DNA from 4 places in the Pseudomonas tritici genome. Region 1 is predicted to be linked to each of the others. Evidence: predicted binding sites of a transcription regulator. Region 1 holds the regulator's gene; each other region holds the start of a gene.
The links. Region 1 encodes FliA, which starts transcription of late flagellar genes. Its sites were predicted from a motif close to CTAAAGTTTNNNNNNNNNNNGCCGNTAA; they were not measured.
Positions count from the first base shown of each region.

Region 2: the regulator FliA is predicted to act here: its motif matches at 2,624-2,651, upstream of flgM (flagellar biosynthesis anti-sigma factor FlgM).
Region 3: the regulator FliA is predicted to act here: its motif matches at 1,703-1,730, upstream of HU722_RS28735 (methyl-accepting chemotaxis protein).
Region 4: the regulator FliA is predicted to act here: its motif matches at 2,076-2,103, upstream of HU722_RS13980 (methyl-accepting chemotaxis protein).

Region 1 is NZ_CP077084.1:4,587,185-4,592,255, forward strand. It holds gene HU722_RS20750 (protein phosphatase CheZ) at 1-755, opposite strand, end outside; gene HU722_RS20755 (chemotaxis response regulator CheY) at 774-1,148, opposite strand; gene fliA (RNA polymerase sigma factor FliA) at 1,318-2,058, opposite strand; gene fleN (flagellar synthesis regulator FleN) at 2,055-2,888, opposite strand; gene flhF (flagellar biosynthesis GTPase FlhF) at 2,995-4,311, opposite strand; gene flhA (flagellar biosynthesis protein FlhA) at 4,324-5,071, opposite strand, start outside.
Region 2 is NZ_CP077084.1:4,967,451-4,972,521, forward strand. It holds gene cheR (protein-glutamate O-methyltransferase CheR) at 1-725, opposite strand, end outside; gene HU722_RS22585 (chemotaxis protein CheV) at 769-1,701, opposite strand; gene flgA (flagellar basal body P-ring formation chaperone FlgA) at 1,783-2,547, shown strand; gene flgM (flagellar biosynthesis anti-sigma factor FlgM) at 2,689-3,003, shown strand; gene HU722_RS22600 (flagella synthesis protein FlgN) at 3,052-3,522, shown strand; gene HU722_RS22605 (flagellar brake protein) at 3,619-4,368, shown strand; gene HU722_RS22610 (MFS transporter) at 4,428-5,071, opposite strand, start outside.
Region 3 is NZ_CP077084.1:6,232,365-6,237,435, reverse strand. It holds gene HU722_RS28745 (NorM family multidrug efflux MATE transporter) at 1-594, opposite strand, end outside; gene HU722_RS28740 (LysR substrate-binding domain-containing protein) at 732-1,652, shown strand; gene HU722_RS28735 (methyl-accepting chemotaxis protein) at 1,829-3,805, shown strand; gene HU722_RS28730 (YifB family Mg chelatase-like AAA ATPase) at 3,945-5,071, opposite strand, start outside.
Region 4 is NZ_CP077084.1:3,139,846-3,144,916, forward strand. It holds gene pnuC (nicotinamide riboside transporter PnuC) at 1-169, opposite strand, end outside; gene HU722_RS13980 (methyl-accepting chemotaxis protein) at 374-2,008, opposite strand; gene HU722_RS13985 (undecaprenyl-diphosphate phosphatase) at 2,228-3,058, shown strand; gene HU722_RS13990 (DUF1294 domain-containing protein) at 3,055-3,438, shown strand; gene HU722_RS13995 (MmcQ/YjbR family DNA-binding protein) at 3,945-4,301, opposite strand; gene HU722_RS14000 (LysR substrate-binding domain-containing protein) at 4,298-5,071, opposite strand, start outside.

The DNA of each region.
Region 1 (5,071 bases):
TCATCCTGACCCGATACAACGTCTTCACGTTTATCGGCATGAATCTGCGGACCTTCACCCTTGGCGAGATGTTTTTGTGGATCTTTTTCCGAGAGGATCGCTTCGCGGTCATGTTCGATACCGGCAAAACGGTCTACCTGGCCTGCCATAAGCACTAATTTGAGCAAGTTGCTTTCCACTTCGGTGACCAACTGGGTCACACGCTTGATCACCTGGCCGGTGAGGTCCTGGTAATCCTGGGCGAGCAGAATGTCGTTGAGGTTGCTGGAAACCGTGCGGTTTTCCTGCTCGCTGCGTGACAAGAACCCTTCGACCCGACGCGCCAGCTCACGAAACTCTTCAGCCCCGACTTCGCGACGCATGAAGCGGCCCCAGTCAACGCTGAGGGCCTGGGCTTCGGTGGCCATGCCATTGACCAGGGGCGTGGCATTTTCCACCAGGTCCATGGTGCGGTTGGCCGCCGCCTCAGTCAGCCTGACCACGTAGGACAGGCGTTCGGTGGCATCGGTGATTTGCGAAATTTCTTCGGCCTGGGGCATATGCGGGTCAATCTGGAAATTGACGATCGCACTGTGCAGCTCGCGCGTGAGCTTGCCCACTTCCTGATACAGGCCGCGGTCACGGGTCTGGTTGAGCTCATGGATCAACTGCACCGCGTCGCCGAACTGGCCTTTTTCAAGGCTTTCGACCAACTGGTGAGCATGCTTTTTCAGGGTCGACTCAAAGTCTCCCTGTGACGTTTCTTTATGCTCCATAGCTCCCCCGCGATGGCATTAGCCGTGGATGCGTTCGAAGATTTTTTCGATCTTCTCTTTCAAGGCCAATGCAGTGAATGGCTTGACCACGTAACCGTTAACCCCGGCTTGGGCGGCTTCGATGATCTGCTCACGCTTGGCTTCGGCGGTCACCATCAGCACAGGAAGGCTGCGCAGCTTTTCGTCAGCACGCACGTGGCGCAGCAAGTCGATACCGGTCATGCCCGGCATGTTCCAGTCTGTTACCAGAAAGTCGATGCTGCCGCTGTTGAGGATCGGAATGGCTGTGATGCCGTCATCCGCCTCGACCGTGTTAGTGAACCCAAGGTCACGCAACAGGTTTTTTATGATCCGCCGCATCGTTGAGAAGTCATCAACGATGAGGATTTTCATGTTCTTGTCCAATTCGACCTCCAAGCAGTCTTAAACGCGCCCAGCACCTGGACGCGCCATTTCATTCAACAGGCATTACACAAAAAGGACTGCCGGGGCCACCACGGGTCGAACCCGCGAAGGTCAATCACCGTCGCGGTATCGTCTGCAGTGCCCCCCACACTGCCTGTCAGCGCGCTCGCCACTCTCCCAAACGCCCCCGCAAGCGGGCTGCGCACTGGCTATGCAACTGGCTGACCCGCGATTCACTGACCCCCAGGACCTCACCGATTTCCTTGAGGTTCAGCTCTTCGTCGTAGTACAGCGCCAACACCAGCCGCTCACGCTCCGGCAAATTGGCAATCGCTTCCGCCAGCGCCCCCTGGAAGCGTTCATCTTCCAAGTCGCGCGATGGCTCCATATGAGCGCTCGCGCCGTCTTCGTGCAGCCCTTCGTGTTCGCCGTCCTGCAACAGGTCGTCGAAACTGAACAAGCGGCTGCCCAAGGTATCGTTCAAAATCCCGTAATAATCGTCGAGACTCAATTGGAGTTCGGCCGCAACTTCGTGATCTTTAGCGTCGCGACCGGTTTTTGCTTCAATTGCGCGAATTGCGTCACTGACCATGCGCGTATTGCGGTGTACCGAACGCGGCGCCCAGTCGCCTTTACGCACTTCATCGAGCATCGCGCCACGGATACGGATACCCGCATACGTCTCGAAACTCGCCCCCTTGCTCGCGTCGTATTTGGTCGACACTTCGAGCAAACCGATCATGCCGGCCTGGATCAAGTCTTCGACCTGGACGCTGGCGGGCAGGCGTGCCAGCAAGTGATAGGCAATGCGCTTGACCAAGGGCGCGTAGCGCTCGATCAACTCGCCCTGGCTGTCACGGGCAGACTTCTTGTAAGCGTTGTAGCCGTTCGCTGTCATAGCACCGGTCCTGCGCTCGTCTGATGCACCAATCGCTCGACGAAAAACTCCAGATGCCCCCGAGGGTTGGCGGGCAACGGCCAGGTATCGACCTTCTGGGCAATAGCCTTGAACGCCAATGCGCATTTGGAACGAGGGAACGCTTCGTAGACTGCACGCTGCTTTTGCACAGCCTTGCGCACACACTCGTCGTAGGGAACTGCGCCAACGTATTGTAAGGCGACATCGAGGAAGCGGTCCGTGACCTTGGTCAACTTGGCGAACAGGTTGCGCCCTTCCTGCGGGCTCTGGGCCATGTTGGCCAGGACGCGGAAGCGGTTCATGCCGTAGTCGCGGTTAAGCAGTTTGATCAGGGCGTAGGCGTCGGTGATCGAGGTGGGTTCATCGCAGACCACCAGCAAGACTTCCTGCGCGGCGCGCACGAAGCTGACCACTGACTCGCCGATCCCGGCGGCGGTGTCGATCACCAGCACGTCGAGGTTGTCGCCGATATCACTGAACGCCTGGATCAGGCCGGCATGCTGCGCTGGGCTCAGGTGCACCATGCTCTGGGTGCCAGAGGCGGCCGGCACGATGCGGATGCCACCGGGGCCCTGCAGCAGCACATCGCGCAGCTCGCAGCGGCCCTCGATCACATCGGCAAGGGTGTGTTTGGGCGTCAGCCCCAGCAGAACGTCGACGTTCGCCAGCCCCAGGTCAGCATCCAGCAGCATGACGCGACGGCCAAGCTCTGCCAGGGCCAGGGACAAATTCACTGACACGTTAGTTTTTCCGACGCCACCTTTGCCGCCGGTCACCGCGATCACCTGTACGGGATGCATGCTGCCCATTTTATTTCTTTACCTTGTCTTGCTTAGACGCAGGCTACATGGCTTGGCCGCGTGAATCGCTTGCAGACCATCGATGTAGATACATTTCATTGTGTTCATCCTGACCTCAACCCACCCGTTTTGCGGGGCTGTGGTAAAGGTCGGCGAACATATCGGCCATCGCTTCCTCGCTAGGCTCTTCTTGCATTTGCACGCTGACTGCACGGCTGACCAACTGATGACGGCGCGGCAGATGCAGATCATCCGGAATCCGCGGCCCGTCGGTCAGGTAGGCGACCGGCAATTCATGACTGATGGCCAGGCTCAGCACTTCACCCAGGCTCGCGGTTTCATCGAGCTTGGTGAGGATGCAACCGGCCAGGCCACAACGCTTGTAACTATGATACGCAGCGGTAAGAACCTGTTTCTGGCTGGTGGTTGCAAGCACCAGGTAATTCTTCGACTTGATGCCACGCCCGGCGAGGCTTTCCAGCTGCATGCGCAAGGCCGGGTCGCTGGCTTGCAGGCCGGCGGTATCGATCAGCACCACGCGCTTGCGCAGCAACGGGTCGAGGGCGTTGGCCAGGGACTGGCCCGGATCGACGTGGGTCACCGGCACATTGAGAATTCGGCCCAGGGTCTTGAGCTGTTCCTGGGCGCCAATACGGTAGCTGTCCATGCTCACCAGCGCGATATTCTGCGCGCCGTACTTGAGCACATAACGCGCCGCCAGCTTGGCCAGGGTGGTGGTCTTGCCCATGCCGGCAGGGCCGACCATGGCAATCACACCGCCCTCTTCCAGAGGTTCGATTTCCGGCGTGGTGATCATCCGCGCCAGGTGCGCCAACAACATGCGCCAGGCCTGGCGTGGCTCTTCGATTTCGGTGGTCAGGGCCAGCAGGTCGCGCGACAACGGGCCGGACAGGCCGATGCGTTGCAGGCGGCGCCACAGGTTGGCCTGTAGCGGCTTGCTGCCTTGCAACTGCGTCCAGGCCAGCGAGCCTAGCTGCACTTCGAGCAGTTCGCGCAGGCCGTTGAGTTCAAACCGCATCGAGTCGAACACACGCTGGTCGACGCCAGCAGCCGGGGCTGGTGCGGCGGGACGCGGCGGTTCTTTGAAGGTCGGCTCAACCAACGGCTCGGAAGCCGTCAGCGGCAAGCCAGCGAACAATTGGCGATTGGTGGTGGCATCGCTGTCGCCACGCATGCTCAGTTCAGCCTGGGCCGAGACAATGCGCGACGCGGTCTTGCGCAGCTCGTCTTCGAGCTCCATGTTCGGCACGCGCGGCGCCAGTGCCGAGGGGGTGTAATCCAGGGCAGCCGTCAGCTCGACACCGCCGGCAATACGACGGTTTCCGATAATCGCGGCGTCGGCGCCCAGCTCATCACGAACCAGTTTCATGGCCTGACGCATATCGGCGGCGAAAAAACGCTTAACTTGCATAACCCACTACCCTCAGCCGTTCGGCCCTACTGTCGCGACGATAGTCACTTGCTTATTGTCAGGAATTTCCTGATAAGCCAAAACGTGCAAATTCGGTACTGCCAGGCGCCCAAACCGCGACAACATCGCCCGGACCGGGCCCGCCACCAGCAGGATCACTGGTTGGCCCTGCATTTCCTGGCGCTGCGCGGCGTCGATCAACGAACGTTGCAGCTTCTCAGCCATGCTTGGCTCCAGCAGGACGCCCTCTTCCTGGCCTTGCCCTGCCTTCTGAATACTATTCAGCAAAATCTGTTCCAACCTTGGTTCCAAGGTGATCACAGGCAGCTCGGAGTCAAGCCCTACAATGCTTTGCACGATTGCGCGGGACAATCCGACGCGCACCGCAGCCACCAAGGCGGCAGTATCTTGACTCTTGGCGGCATTGTTGGCGATGGCCTCGGCGATGCTGCGAATGTCGCGCACCGGTACCTGTTCGGCCAGCAGCGCCTGCAACACCTTGAGCAATTGCGACAGCGAGAGGATGCCCGGCACCAGCTCTTCGGCGAGTTTTGGCGAGGCTTTGCCGAGCAAACCCATCAATTGCTGGACTTCCTCGTGGCCGATCAGCTCGTGGGAGTGCTTGTACAGAATCTGATTGAGGTGCGTGGCGACCACGGTGCTGGCATCCACCACCGTGTAACCGAGGGACTGCGCCTGACTGCGCTGGCTGATTTCGATCCACACCGCGTCCAGGCCAAAAGCCGGATCTTTGGCGGTG
Region 2 (5,071 bases), 380 kb from region 1:
CGCTTGAGCGTGCCGTGGATGCGTAGCAGGATGTCCTTCTTCACTTCAGCGGAGAAGTAGATCAACACGTTGCGGCAGAACACCATGTCGAACTTGCCCAGGCTGGCGTAGCTGTCGAGCAGGTTGAACGAGCGAAACTCCACACGGTTCTTGATCGGCGCTTTGATCGCCCAACGTCCCGCCCCTTTCGGGTCGAAGAAACGTTGCAGGCGCTCCGGGGACAGGCCACGGCCCAGCGCCAGGCTGTCGTACTCGCCGGTCTTGCAGTTGGTGAGCATGGTGCCGGACAGGTCGGTGGCCACGATTTGAGCACCGGCCTTCAATTGGCCCATATTGGTCCGCTCGAACTCATCGATGGACATCGAGATCGAGTACGGCTCCTGCCCCGAGGAGCACGCCGCCGACCAGATGCGCAGGCGCTGGCCCGGGCTGGCCTTGATGGCCTCCGGCAGCACTTTGCTCTTGAGCACTTCAAAGGGGTAGGTGTCGCGAAACCACAGGGTTTCGTTGGTGGTCATGGCATCGACCACCATTTCCTTGAGCCCGCTGCGCGGCTGGCCCTGGATGCGCTGGACCAGCTCACCCAACGACTTGATGCCCTGCTGCTCCATCAGTTTGTTGAGACGGCTGGATACCAGATACTGCTTGTTTTCACCGAGCAATATGCCACAGGCCTTTTCCAGGAAGACCCGGAACTGTTCAAAATCCAAATTACCCGTAGACACTGATACCGCCTCTTAAATCGTGTGACCGCCAGGGAAAAAGCCCCTAGCCGTGATCTGCTGCTTTGATCCGCTCGACGACCCGGGATGCCAGGTCATCGGGGCGGAATTTGGCCAGGAAGTCATCGGCACCGACCTTCTTGACCATCGCCTGGTTGAATACACCCGACAACGAAGTATGCAGGATGATATGTAATTTTTGCATGCGTGGATCGTTGCGTATCTCCGCCGTGAGGGTGTAGCCGTCCATTTCCGGCATCTCGATGTCGGAGATCATCATCAAGAATTCTTCTTCCGGCTTCTTGCCCTCGTCCACCAGCTTGCGCAGGTAATCCAACGCCTGGCGACCATCGTTGAGGGCCACCACTTCCACGCCGACGGTTTGCAGGCAACGGGTCACCTGTTTACGGGCCACAGAAGAGTCGTCCACCGTCAACACGCGCAGGGAGACTGCCTTGTGCGCAGTTTCAGCGTCCACCACACCCACGGAAATCGACTCCGAGGTGGGTGCCACTTCGGCGAGGATTTTTTCCACGTCGATGATTTCGACCAACTGGTTATCCACCCGCGTCACTGCCGTGAGGTAGTGATCGCGACCCGTGCCCTTGGGCGGCGGATGGATCTCTTCCCAGTTCATGTTGACGATACGTTCCACCGAGCGCACCAGGAAACCCTGGGTCTTGGTGTTGTACTCGGTGATGATCACAAATGGATTCTGGCGGTCCTGCAAACCTGCAGAACCGGTGGCCAGGGCCAGATCAAGAATCGGGATCGTCGCACCCCGGATATTGGCAACGCCACATACCACCGGGCTGGACTTGGGCATGATCGTCAGCTTGGGGCATTGCAGCACTTCCCGCACCTTGAACACGTTGATGCCATACAGCTGTTTGCCATCCAGGCGAAAAAGCAACAACTCCAGGCGATTCTGCCCTACCAGCTGTGTGCGCTGGTTTACTGAATCCATTACTCCTGCCATGCCCAGACTCCTACGCTAAAACCTTTGAGGGTGCGACGCGCACCCAACGCTAAACGGCACGAGCTTTGCTATTTATTGATTATGGATATTAAAACGACGGTTTCCCGACGCGCCAACCCTACACGGTTTTGCAGATTGTTCTGCACACCGCTGGCGATACTCGCCTTGGGTCTGAGCGCCACAGCCCGCGCAGATAACGTCACCCTGCCTGATCTACTTATCGGCGTCACTCAAGGCTTTCTTGAGTTCACTGTAGAAGATTATCTGGCGACCACACAGACGCCAGGGCGTTATGAAATCCAGGTCAACCAGTTGGACCCGCGTTTGCGCATGCCAATGTGCGACAAGGAATTGACAGCCACCCTGGAAAGCCCGGCACAGCCCATTGGCCGCGTGACGGTCAAGGTTCGCTGCGACGGCGCCTCGCCCTGGACCGTGTTCGTGCCGGCCCAGGTCAAGTTGTTTCGCGATGTGGTGGTGGTGGCCCGCCCACTCAAACGCACCGGCATCATCGGTTTCGAAGACGTTGTGTTGCGCGAGCGCGACATCAGCATGATCAGTCAGGGCTACCTGACGTCCCTCGATCAGGCCGTCGGGCAGAAATTGACCCGACCAGTGGTCACTGACCAGGTGATCACACTGGTGCATCTTGAGCAGGCAGAGGTGATTCGCAAGGGCGATCAGGTGGTCATTTCCGCCAGCAGTGGTGCACTGCAGGTAAAAATGCCGGGGGAAGCCTTGTCCAACGGCGGTATGAGCGAACAGATACGCGTCAAGAACCTCAATTCCAACCGGGTCATCAAGGCCAGGGTAACGGCGCCGGGGCAAGTCGAGGTCGCTTTATAGATTGCTGGTAGTGGACGCTGGGTTTTTCTACACTGTGCACGAGATGTTCCGTGCGGAGATTTATTGTCATTCGCGCCTAAAGTTAATCCGGGTATTGCCGAAAACATGGCAAGCGTCCAAATACCCAGAGGTTTTTTTATCATGGTCATCGATTTCAGTCGTTTGAATAACGCCCCATCAACGGCAGGCACTACGCGTTCCAAGGAAAGCGTGGAGGCCAAGGCCCAGCCACTGCCTGCCAAGGCAGAACAGGCCAGCGCCAGCCAGAGCGGGGAATCCGTACACCTGAGCAATGAGGCTCAACAGTTGCAGAAGGTCACTGACTCGCTGCGCGATCAACCGGTGGTCAATAAAGCCCGTGTGGCTGAATTGAAACAGGCAATCGCCGATGGCAGCTATAAAGTCGACAGCAACCGTGTAGCCAGCAAGCTGCTTAACTTCGAAGCCGAGCGCTAGGCAAAGGCCTGCGCCGGGCTTTTGGACGCTTAAAACCCAAGGCCAGCCATGCATCACGACGAAAATCTGCTACAGCTGATCATTGATGATCTAGCGCCGACGCAACAGCTGCTCGAGCTGCTCAGGGAGGAATCCCTGGCCCTCTACGGCCGCGATATGCCCCTGCTGGAAGAAATTCTGGCGCGCAAGCAGTCGTTGATTGTCCTGCTGGAACAGCACGGCAAAAAACGCAGCCAGATCCTCATCAGCCTGGGCCTGCCCGCCGACCAGGACGGCCTGGCGCAGTTGGCCAGCCACTCCTCGGTCGGCGACCAATTACTGGCCCAGAGCAAAGAACTCAATCAATTGCTCTCCCTGTGCCAGGAAGCCAACCTGCTCAACGGTCAGTCGATCCAGCTTCAGCAAGCTACGACCGCGAACCAGTTGCGTATACTTCACGGCGGTGAGCCTCCGGCGCTATATAACGCGCAAGGTTCTACCTCGCGCCTGGTCAAGCCAAGCACCCGCAGCCAAGCCTGACGCCCGTTTACAGCGCGGCCTATCCAAGGCGCGCCACATACTGGCAGAATGCCTGCTCTTGCGTGTAGTCGTATTTTGTCTGGAGATGGAAGAACCGTGTTCAACGCCCTTAATGCGGAAGATGCCCCGCAGCCACCCAAGGTCCTCACCACCCCTCTGGAAATCGCCGGCACCTTGCGGATGCTGCAAGAAAGCCATGACCCGCTGATCATTACCTTCCATGAACGCAGCCAACGCTTCCAGAGCTACTTGGTGGACGTCAATCGGGACGGCGGTACCCTCGCCCTGGATGAAATGATCCCCCGCGACGGCGAACGCCACCTCGAGAATGGCGAACCCTTCCGCATTGAAGGCTTCCATGACGGTGTGCGCGTCGCCTGGGAAAGCAACGGTACGCTGACCGTAACCGAAAAGGACGGCCACCGTATTTACACCGGCGGCCTACCGGACGAGGTGGTCTACCATCAACGGCGCAATGCCTTTCGCGCCGCGTTGAAGCTGGCGCAATTGGTCAACATTGAATTGGGCGGCGAGAAACTCCAAGCGCCGGTCAACGGCAAGTTGCTGGATATTTCCGCTACCGGCTGCAAACTGCGTTTTGAAGGCGACATTTCCGAGCGCCTGCAACTGGGCCAGGTCTACGACCGGTTTATCGCGGCCCTGCCCTTTGGCAGCATGACCACCTCGGTCGAACTGCGTCATCTGCATTTCGAAGAAAGGATCAACACCACCTTCGCCGGCGTGCGCTTCCACAACATGAGTGGTTTGGTGCAGCGTCAGGTCGAGCGTTTTGTCTACCAGCTCCAACGTGAAGCACGGCGCTTCGACAAAGACGACGATTTTTAAACCCTGACAACCGCAATAAAAAACGGGCAGATCCTTGAGGGATCTGCCCGTTTTTGCTTTCAGGGGCGCGCCCTGCTCAAGTCATGCGGATGCTCTTCGGGCCCCAGCGGCTCCGGCGGTCCCTCAAAGGGCGGCTCATCCGTCGGTGGTTGCGGCTCGATTTCCGGCTCCGGGTCGGGAACGGTGTTTTGCATCTGCTCTTGCACCACCTGCTCATCAACCCGCGGGTCCAGGGCAGCGACCAGCGGTGAACTGGACATACTGTCAGGCATTGCCACGTGATGCAGTGGCGCATCTTCCACTTGGTGCAGGTTGGTCACGGCTTTGGGCCGGATACGCCACACCAGAATCACCGCGCACAGGCTGAAGAACGCGTACAGCATCTGGCTGCCAAAGAGCTTCATCACCACGCCCGCCAACAACGGCCCGATGCTGGCGCCGACACCGTAGGTCACCAGCAGCATCGCTGTCAGGGAGACCCGACGATCGCCTTCGACATGGTCGTTGGAAAACGCCACGGCCAACGGGTACAGGCAAAACTGCACCAGCGAGCACAGGAACCCGGCGACAAACAGCACTTCCAGCGGGACTTTGGTCATGATCGCCAGCGGCAATGCCGCCACCGCGAGGCACAAGGCAAAACAGCGGATCAGCAGTGCTCGGTCATACCGATCCGACAACCAGCCCAGCGGCCATTGCACCA
Region 3 (5,071 bases), 1.6 Mb from region 1:
GACCAGCCCGATGCCCATCAGGCCGAGCTTCGGCAGGCCAAACATGCCTTCGATCAGCGCGTGGTTGAGCAGGTAGTTGGCCACCGCACCGCCGAGGCTGATCACCATTACCGGCGTCGCCTTGCCTATCGCGCTGGTGAAGCCGCGCAGGGCCATGAAGCTCAGGAAGCCGGGCAGGGCGAACGGCAAAATCGTCAGGAATTGCCCGGCGGAGTGCACATTGGTTTCGGTCTGGCCAAACAATAGCAACAGCGGTTTGAGGTTCCACAGCAACAGGCCGGCCGCCAAAGCCATCAGCCAAGCCAGCCATAGCCCGGCCTGGGTCAGCCGAGTGGCGCCTTCGATATCGCCCGCGCCGTGACGAATAGCCACCAGCGTACCCACGGCGGCGATCACGCCGATGCAGAAAATCGACACGAACGAATAGCTCGCCGCACCCAGGCCGCCACCGGCCAGGGCTTCGGGGCTCAGGCGGGCCATCATCAGGGTGTCGGTCAGCACCATCAGCATGTGCGCCAACTGTGAGGCAATCAACGGCCCTGACAGCCGCAGAATGGCCCAGAGTTCGGTACGTGCCGGATGCTGCATGATCATCACGCTCGAAAAGTCAGAGGGGTGGGGAAGGGTTGATTCTCGGCGCTCTCCGACCGTTGCACAAAGGGATAAATGCGATCGTTCGCATGACTAAAACTCATGGTAGGGTGCTGCATTGTTCTGTAGGAGGTTTCCATATGTCGCGTCGTCTTCCTCCGCTTTATGCGTTGCGCGCATTTGAAGCCGCGTCCCGGCACAACTCCTTTACCCGCGCGGCAGAGGAGCTTTCGATTACGCAAAGTGCAGTGAGCCGACATATCCGCACATTAGAAGAGCATTTCGCCTGCCGCCTGTTCCAGCGCAGTGGGCGCACCTTGCAACTCACCGAAGCCGCGCGCCTGCTATTGCCCGGTGTCCGAGAAGGTTTCGCCGCGCTGGAACGGGCCTGCCATACCCTGAACGCCGAAGATGACATCCTGCGCATGAAGGCACCGTCGACCCTGACCATGCGTTGGCTGTTGGCGCGGCTCAGTCGCTTCCGCGCATTGCAGCCGGGCAACGAAGTGCAATTGACCAGCGCCTGGATGAACATCGACGAAGTGGATTTCAATCAGGAGCCGTTCGATTGCGCGGTATTGCTGAGTAATGGCCACTTCCCGGCAGATTGGGAGGCGTGTTACCTGTTTGCCGAAATGCTGATACCGGTCGGCGCCCCCAACCTGCTGAACGACGGCCCTTGGGATGTGGCACGGCTGGCAGCCACCGAGCTGCTGCATCCGACGCCAGATCGTCGTGACTGGCGTTACTGGTTGGAGCGCATGAGGTTGTCATCCGAAGTGTCGCTCAAGGGCGGCCAGGTATTCGATACCCTCGAGCTGGGCATGATCGCCGCCGCACGGGGTTATGGTGTGTCGATGGGCGACTTGCTGATGGTGGCCGAAGACGTGGCCCAGGGGCGGTTGAGTTTGCCCTGGCCAACCGCCGTGGCCAGTGGCGAAAATTACTACCTGGTGTGGCCGAAAACCCGTCCCGGTGGCGAGCGTTTGCGGCGCTTGGCGGAGTTTCTGCAGGCGGAAGTCAAGGCGATGGAGTTGCCCCGGGTCGAATGCCTCGATTGAGGGATGGCAAACCGTTCGTGCAATCGTTTGCGCGATACCCCTGTAGATCGCTCAAGTATTGTCTCGACCTGCCGAAGTAGGTGTGTTGGAAACTTCGTGCACAACGTTCCCCACCAGATAATTTGCCGAGCAGCGCTATGAGATCAGGATGATCCTGGCCTCGGCCAGGAGCCTTCATGTCTCAACCTCGCGCCCGGATAGCCTCACAGTTAGGTATCGCTTTAGCCTTGATTCTGGCTGTCGCCATTGGTGGCAGCACTGTCTTTGCCCTGCGCTCCCTCGACTCAGCCAACCTCGATACCCGCGAGGAACACCTGGCCAGTGAAGCGCGGCTGCTCGCCGACCAACTCAACACGTTCCACAGCACGCTGCGTGAGAGCACCGAGCGCCTGACCGGGCTGTTCGAGAAGCGCTTCAGTGCCGGCTTGAGCGTACGGGCCGATCAACCAGTCGCGGTCGCCGGCGTACAGACCCCGAGCCTCTTCCTGGGCAGCGATCTCCTGAACAACAACTTCCAGGAAGTGGACGAGTTCAAGCAGATGTCCGGTGGCGTGGCCACGGTATTTGTGCGCAGCGGCGACGACTTCATCCGTGTCAGCACTTCCCTGACCAAGCAGGATGGCAATCGCGCTATTGGCACTGTGCTTGACCGCAATGGGCCGGCCTATCCGCGTGTATCCAGTGGCCAGACCTACATCGGCCGAGCGGTGTTGTTCGATCGTTCCTACATGACGCAATACAGCCCGGTGCGCGACACCAGCGGCAAAGTCATCGCGGTGCTGTTCATCGGCTTTGACTATACTGACGCCCAGAACGCGCAGTTCGAGAACCTCAAACGCTTCCGTATCGGTAAGACCGGTTCCCTGGCGTTGCTGGATGAGCAGAAGCGCTGGTTGGTGCCGCCGGCTGGCGTGCAGGCGCCGGATCAAGCGGTGCCCGTTATGTTGGACCTGGCTAAGGCGCCCAGTGTTGGCCGTTTTTGGGCTGACAAAAATGAAGACTTCTACAGCGTGTCGGTACCCTTCGAAGGCGGGCCGTGGGCCGTGATTGCGAGCATGCCCAAAGCGGAGATTCGCTCGGTGACGTGGGATGTCGGCATCCGGCTGGTGATTGGCAGCGTGCTGGCGATGCTGCTGGCAGTGGGTGCAACCGTCTGGCTGCTGCGCAGCAAACTGGCGCCACTGGGCGACTTGGTGCGCCAGGCCGAAGCCTTGGGCGCGGGTGATTTGAGCGCACGCCTGAATGTGTCCAGCCATGATGAAATCGGCCAGCTGGCGCGCAGTTTCAACCAGATGGGTGAAGCGCTGTCGACCATGGTCTCGCACATCCGTAACGCCGCTGGAGAGGTCAACAGCCGCGCCCAGGCGTTGTCCGGTTTGTCCGGTGGTGCCTATGAAGGCATGGAGCAGCAGTCCGGCGAGATCACCAGCATGGCCGGCGCGGTAGAAGAGTTCAGCGCCACCTCGCTGAACATCGCTGACAACATGGGTGCCACCGAGCGCCTGGCCCAGGAAAACGCTCAGCAAACCCGCATCGGCCGTAACTCGATGCAAGAGGCGTCGTCGTCCCTGGAGCACATCGCCACGGCCCTCAACAGCACGGCCACGGTGATCAACACCCTGGGCCAGCGCTCCCAGGAAATTGGGGGGATCGTCGGGGTGATTACGTCGATCGCCGATCAGACCAACCTGCTGGCACTCAACGCGGCTATCGAGGCCGCACGGGCCGGTGAGCAAGGGCGTGGTTTTGCCGTGGTCGCCGATGAAGTACGCAACCTGGCGTCGCGCACCCGAGAGGCTACGGACGAAATCTCTGGGATGATCCAAAGTATCCAGCAAGAAACCGGCAATGCCATCAGCACCATGGAGCACGGTAACGTGCTGATGCAGGAAGGTCTGTCGCGTAACGCCGACGTGGCTTCGGCCCTGGCGCGTATCGATGAGCAAAGCCGCTCGGCCGGTGAGCAGTTCGCTGCGATCACCACGGCCACCCAGGAACAGAGCAGCACCGCGACCTTGCTTAGCAGCAACTTGCAAAGCATTGCGCTGGCCAACAGCGAGCAGCGTGAAGTGGTGTCGAACCTGGCAATTACCGCCAAGGAACTGGAGACGCTGGCGGCGGGTTTGCGGCATGAGGTGGATCGGTTCCGCTGAAACTCCGCAGGTCAATTGTGGGACCTGGCTCGTGTGGGAGCCGGGCTTGCCCGCGATGCAGGCACCTCTGGTTTTCGGATGTACCGAGGTGATGTTAACGCAGGCAAGCCAGCGCCCACATTTTGGCACTGTGCCAGGCTCAAGTGATCGCTGCCGGCCGGTATTGCAGGGCTTCTTTCAGATGATCGCGGGAAATGGCGTCGGTCTGTTCGATGTCGGCCAACGTGCGCGCAACCTTCAACAGCCGGTGGGCCGCGCGCAGCGAGAGTGTCAGTCGTTCGCAGGCGGTCTCCAGCCAGCCCTCATCGACCTTGGTCAGCTTGCAATGCTTGCGTAGCCCAGGCAGATCAAGAAACGCGTTGGCACACCCCTGGCGTTTTTGCTGATGCTCTCGGGCCTGGGCGACCCGCGCCGATGCATGAGCCGTTGTGTCGCCAGCTTGGTGGATTGGGTTCAGCGCAGTCGTTTCCCGTGCCACCGTCAGGTGCAAGTCAATCCGATCCAGCAATGGCCCGGAGAGTTTGTTGCGGTAGCGTTGAATCTGCTCCGGCGTACAACGACAACGCCCGCTGGGTTCGCCCAAGTAGCCGCAAGGGCAGGGGTTCATGGCGGCCACAAGTTGAAAACGCGCCGGGAAACTCACGCGGTCGCGAGCGCGGGAAATCACGATATGGCCAGACTCCAATGGCTCTCGCAGCACCTCCAGCACCTTGCGATCAAACTCCGGCAACTCGTCCAGGAACAGCACCCCGTGGTGAGCCAGGGTGATCTCCCCCGGTTGCGGCTTCGACCCGCCGCCCACCAACGCCGGGCCTGAAGCCGAGTGATGGGGCTGGCGAAATGGCCGATGCGGCCAATGACTCAGCGGGGCCAGGCTGACCACGGATTGAATCGCTGCCACCTCCAAGGCTTCCTGCTCACTCAAGGGCGGCAGCAACCCTGGAAGGCGACTGGCGAGCAACGTTTTACCGGTACCAGGCGGACCGCTGAACAGCAGGTTATGCGCCCCCGCCGCCGCTATCAGTAACGCCCGCTTGGCCGCCAACTGGCCCTGTACTTCACTCAGGTCCGGGTAAGGCTTATTCAAATACAGCAATCCGTCGGACTTGTACGGCTCAATCGGCTGGTGCCCATTCAGGTGCGCAACCACCTGAAGCAAGTGATCCACTGCGATCACTTTCAACCCCGACGCCAGGCACGCCTCTTCGGCATTCGCCCTGGGCACTATCACGGTACGCCCGGCCTTGCGCGCCGCGAGCGCCGCCG
Region 4 (5,071 bases), 1.4 Mb from region 1:
CGTAAACCACCTGCAGCAGCATGTCGGAATAGAGTTTCACGTCGTAGAACACCCAGGTGTAGAGCAGCACCATGACCAGCCCGATCGGCCAGCACCAAGGGTTTTGCTTGACCGTCAGCCACACAGCGATCACCCCCAGGGCAGCGGCGAACAGTTCAAGCCCGGACATGGTGGTTCCTTGGGAGAGTGGGAGAGGGCGGGGATTGTAACGAAAGAAGATTGGCGTAGGAATTGGCTTGTAGTGAGCGGGCTTGCCCCGCGCTGGGCTGCGCAGCAGCCCCAATAAGAACACCGCATTCTGTCAGACAGAGCGCGGCGACTGGTTTGGGGCTGCTGCGCAGCCCAGCGCGGGGCAAGCCCGCTCACTACAGGACTAGACTTTGAACTGGCGCAAGAGGCCGTCGAGCTGGTCGCTCAGGCCGCGCAAATGCACACTCGCCACGCTCGACTGTTCCGCCGCCAACGCCGTGCTGTGGGACAAACCGGCGGCCTGGGTGACGTTCTGGTTGATGTCTTCCACCACATGCGCCTGCTGCAGCGTGGCGCTGGCAATCGACGCGTTCAGGCCGTTGAGGTTGTGCAGGGCCTGGCCGATGGCGGTCAGGCTGGCGCCGGCCTGGCCGGCTTGCTCGATGGTCAGTTGCGACGCGCTGTGGCTGTCGCTGATCACTTTGACCGCCGCTTCGGAGTGGCCTTGCAGGCGCTCGATCATGCCCTGGATCTCAGCCGTGGATTTTTGCGTGCGCTGAGCCAGCAGGCGCACTTCATCGGCCACCACCGCAAAGCCGCGGCCTTGCTCGCCGGCGCGTGCCGCTTCAATCGCCGCGTTCAAGGCCAGCAGGTTGGTCTGGTCGGCGATGGAACGGATGACCTCGAGCACACTGCCGATCTGGGTACTTTCAGCGGACAGGGTACGAATCACCTCCACGGCCTGGCTGATGGTGTTGGACAGTTGGTCGATCTGTTGCAGGCTGCCGTCGATATTGACCTGGCCTTGTTGCGCCTGAGCCTGTGCGTCGCGCATTTCGCTGGCGGCGTGCTCGGCGTTCTTGGCCACATCCTGCACGCCGTAGGTGACTTCATTGATGGCGGTGGCCACCAGTTCCATCTGCTGGGACTGTTGCTGGCTGCGGTCATGGGCCTGGGTCGCATTGTTGCCCAGTTCCAGTGAGGATTGGCCCAAGGCATTGGCGCACACCTGCAGCTGGCTCACCACCTGGCGCAGCTTGGCGGTGAAGCTGTTGAAGTGATGGGCCAATTGGGTGACTTCGTCCCGGCCGTGGGTGTCGAGGCTGCGGGTCAGGTCGCTTTCGCCGCTGGCAATGTTGCCCATGGCGTTCACCGCGTCCTGCAACGGTCGGACGATGCTGCGCGCGATGAGCGACACCAGAACGGCCATCATCAGCGCGATACCCAGGCCGATAAACGAGGCTTTCCAGACCTGGGCGCTGAACTCGGCCTGCACATCATCCACGTACACACCGGAACCGATAATCCAGCCCCACGGCTGGAACAGTTGGATATACGAGGTTTTTGCGACTGGCGCGTCGGCACCAGGCTTCGGCCAGCGATAGTTGACGATGCCGGCGCCCTTGGCCTTGGCGAGGATCACGAACTCGTTGAACACGGCAAACCCGTCAGGGTCACGAATGGCCGAAAGGTTCTGGCCATCGAGCTTGGGGTTGGCCGGGTGCATGATCATCACCGGCGTGAGGTCGTTGATCCAGAAATAGTCGTCATCGTCGTAGCGTAAGCCACGCACCACGCTCAGGGCCTGTTTCTGCGCGGCTTCGCGGGTCATCACGCCAGTCGTCTCGAGGCTGTGATAAAACGTCAGGATCCCGCTGGCGGCCTGGACCACGTGTTGGGTCTGTAGGCGCTTGGCCTGGTACAAGTCGTCATGGATCTGCTTGAGCATCAGCAAACCCAGGGCCAACAGCATCAGCACGGCGACTATCAGGATCAGCCAGAGGCGCCGGCTGATCGACATATTGCGCAAACTGTTCATCGTCCTGTCACTCCGGGCTTTTTATAATTGTGGGCGTTGCATCGACTTTTCCGCCTTGTCTGATAGGCTTTCGGCCTGTATTCGGAAAACCTGAGTACTGTCTGATTTTTCACAGGATTTTTGCGGGTTGGGGGTAAAACCCAGCATCGTGTCTTGTCGTCAGTGAACCATTAAAAAGATCAACGAGGCTTGCCATAGAGCAAGACCTTTGGGGGAAGCATGGATTTTTGGACCGCCATACAGGCATTGATTCTTGGCGTTGTGGAGGGGCTTACCGAGTTCCTGCCGATTTCCAGCACTGGCCACCAGATCATCGTCGCCGACTTGCTCGACTTTACCGGCGACCGTTTCAACGCGTTCAACATCATCATTCAGCTGGGCGCCATCCTGGCCGTGGTGTGGGAATTCCGTGGCAAGATTTTCGAAGTGGTCAGCGGCCTGCCGACCCAGCGCAAGGCCCAGCGGTTCACCGTCAACCTGCTGATTGCGTTCTTCCCGGCCGTGGTGTTGGGGGTGATTTTCGCCGACCTGATTCATCATTACCTGTTCAACCCGGTCACCGTAGCCACGGCGCTGGTGGTGGGCGGCGTCATCATGCTGTGGGCCGAGCGCCGCGAGCACGAAGTACACGCCGAGACCGTCGATGACATCACCTGGAAAGACGCGCTCAAGGTCGGCCTGGCGCAGTGCCTGGCGATGATTCCGGGCACGTCGCGGTCCGGCTCGACCATTATCGGCGGCCTGTTGTTCGGCCTGTCGCGCAAGACCGCCACCGAGTTCTCGTTCTTCCTGGCGATGCCGACCATGGTGGGTGCGGCGGTGTATTCGGGCTACAAGTACCGTGACCTGTTCCAGCCTGCGGACTTGCCGGTGTTCGCCATCGGCTTTGTGACCTCGTTCATCTTCGCGATGATTGCGGTCAAGGGCTTGCTCAAATTCATCGCCAGCCACAGCTATGCAGCGTTTGCCTGGTACCGCATTGCGTTTGGCTTGCTGATCCTGGCGACCTGGCAATTCGGCTGGATCGACTGGGCTGCGGCCAAGGCATGATGATTCAGCATCCACGCTTGAAGGCAGCGCTCTTCGTGCTGCTGTGCGCGGCGCCGCTGTTGGGTTCGGTATTGGTGTGGCAGCGCGGCGAGACCGTGATCCCGCTGGCGGCGTATGGCGTGGTCAGCGTGATTGCGTTTTTCCTGTATTGGAGCGACAAGCGCAAGGCGCGCACTGACAGTTGGCGTACGCCGGAGAATATCCTGCATGCCGTGGAACTGGCGGGCGGTTGGCCGGGGGCGTTGATTGCCCAGCAGGTGTTCCGGCACAAGACGCGCAAGGTGTCTTATCAGGTGCTGTTTTGGGTGATTGTGTTGCTGCACGAGGTGTTTTGGCTGGATCAGCTGTTTTTGGGTGGGACACTGGTTTCGGTGCTTTAGGCTTGGGTATCTGGTACTACGCCAGACCTGTGGCGAGGGAGCTTGCTCTCGTGGCGGCCTGATAGTCGCTCGAGCCCTATCAGGTGTAAATGAAGTTCAAATGTGGGAGCTGGCTTGCCTGCGATGGCTATGTGTCAGGCGCTAGAGTTTTCTGGTTGGGGTACATATCCGTTGCTGCGGTCACGGCCACTTAGGGTTCCGCCCTTACGGCGGCTCACTTTGGAAAAGCCCCAAAGTAAGCAAAGGGCTCTTGCCCCACCACTCGGCACCTCGCCTAGGCTCGGTGTGCCCTCACTCCGGCTTGAATCCGTGGGCCGCCGCGATGGGCCATCCTTGGCCCAGCGCGGCTAACCCGGCGTCCTGCCGGGTTACCCACGGATTCAAGCCTGCGTTCGGCCAGCGTGGTTGACGGGGCGCCTGAGATCAAGATCAAGATCAAAAGCAAAGCAGAGCAAATTAAAAGCAGAGCAGCCGATAGTCACTTAGATAACTAGGGTGCTTTTGCGTCAATCATCCAGCAACAGCCCGACCTGCGTGCGCTTGGGCAACTTGCTGACCACCAACTGGTGGGACCGCTGCAACAAGTCACGCAGTTCATCGGCCCCAAGCGGGTAGGGCGTGTTCATGATGATCCACTGCGCGCGGGCCAGATACGGCGCCGGGTGGATGCCTGGGCGGTCCACATGGCCGAGGAACAGTTCCTTATCGACCTTGAACGCCAGCGATTCACCGCGCAGGTTCTGCAGGGCGAACATCTTGTTGCCGGCAATCGAGAACACACGCACACCGCCCCATTTATAGTCCTCCCGCGCACCGGGCAGGCTCAGGCAGAAGCTGGCGACGTGTTCTTCGGTCATCCTCATAGCAAGCGGTCTCCACAGCCTTTGAAGCCCTCTTCCAGGTAGTCGATCCAGGCACGTATCGCCGGCAGCACGCCGCGCCGATGCGGGTAAACCGCCTGCAGCCAGCCGCCCGGCAACGACCATTCAGGCAACAATTGCACCAATCGGCCGCTGGCCAGCTCTTCTTCGCAATACATCATCGGTAACACGGTAAAACCCACGCCCATGATGGCGCTGGCTTTACGCACAATGAAGTCTTCGATGCCCAGGCGGGCCTCCATCACCAGTTCGTGAGGGGTGCCCTGTGGGTCGAGGATACGTTGATGCACCATGCGGTCTGCCTCCAGTGCGCCGAGTATGGGCAGTTGCCTGAGGTCGTCGAGGCTGTTGACCCGGCGCTCGCGCACGAATTCGGGACTGGCGACCAGCACGGTCTGGGCCTGGCGCAAGCGTTTGGTCACCAGTAGCGGGTCTTCATCACCGAGTTCACGCACGCGCAAAGCCACATCGATACCTTCCGCCACCAGGTCGACACGGCGATTGACCAGGGTCATTTCCAACTGCACCTGGGGGTGGGCAGCGAGAAAGCCCGCGACCAGCTCCGGCAGAATATGCTGCGCCATGCCCACCGGGCAGCTGACCCGCAGCCGACCACGGGGTTCGCTGGACATGCTGGCCACGGCCTCATCGGCCATTTCCGCTTCCAGCAGCATGGCCTGGCAGTGGCGCAGGTAGCGCTCGCCGACGGCGGTGAGGGTCAATTGGCGGGTGGTGCGTTGCAGCAGGCGCGC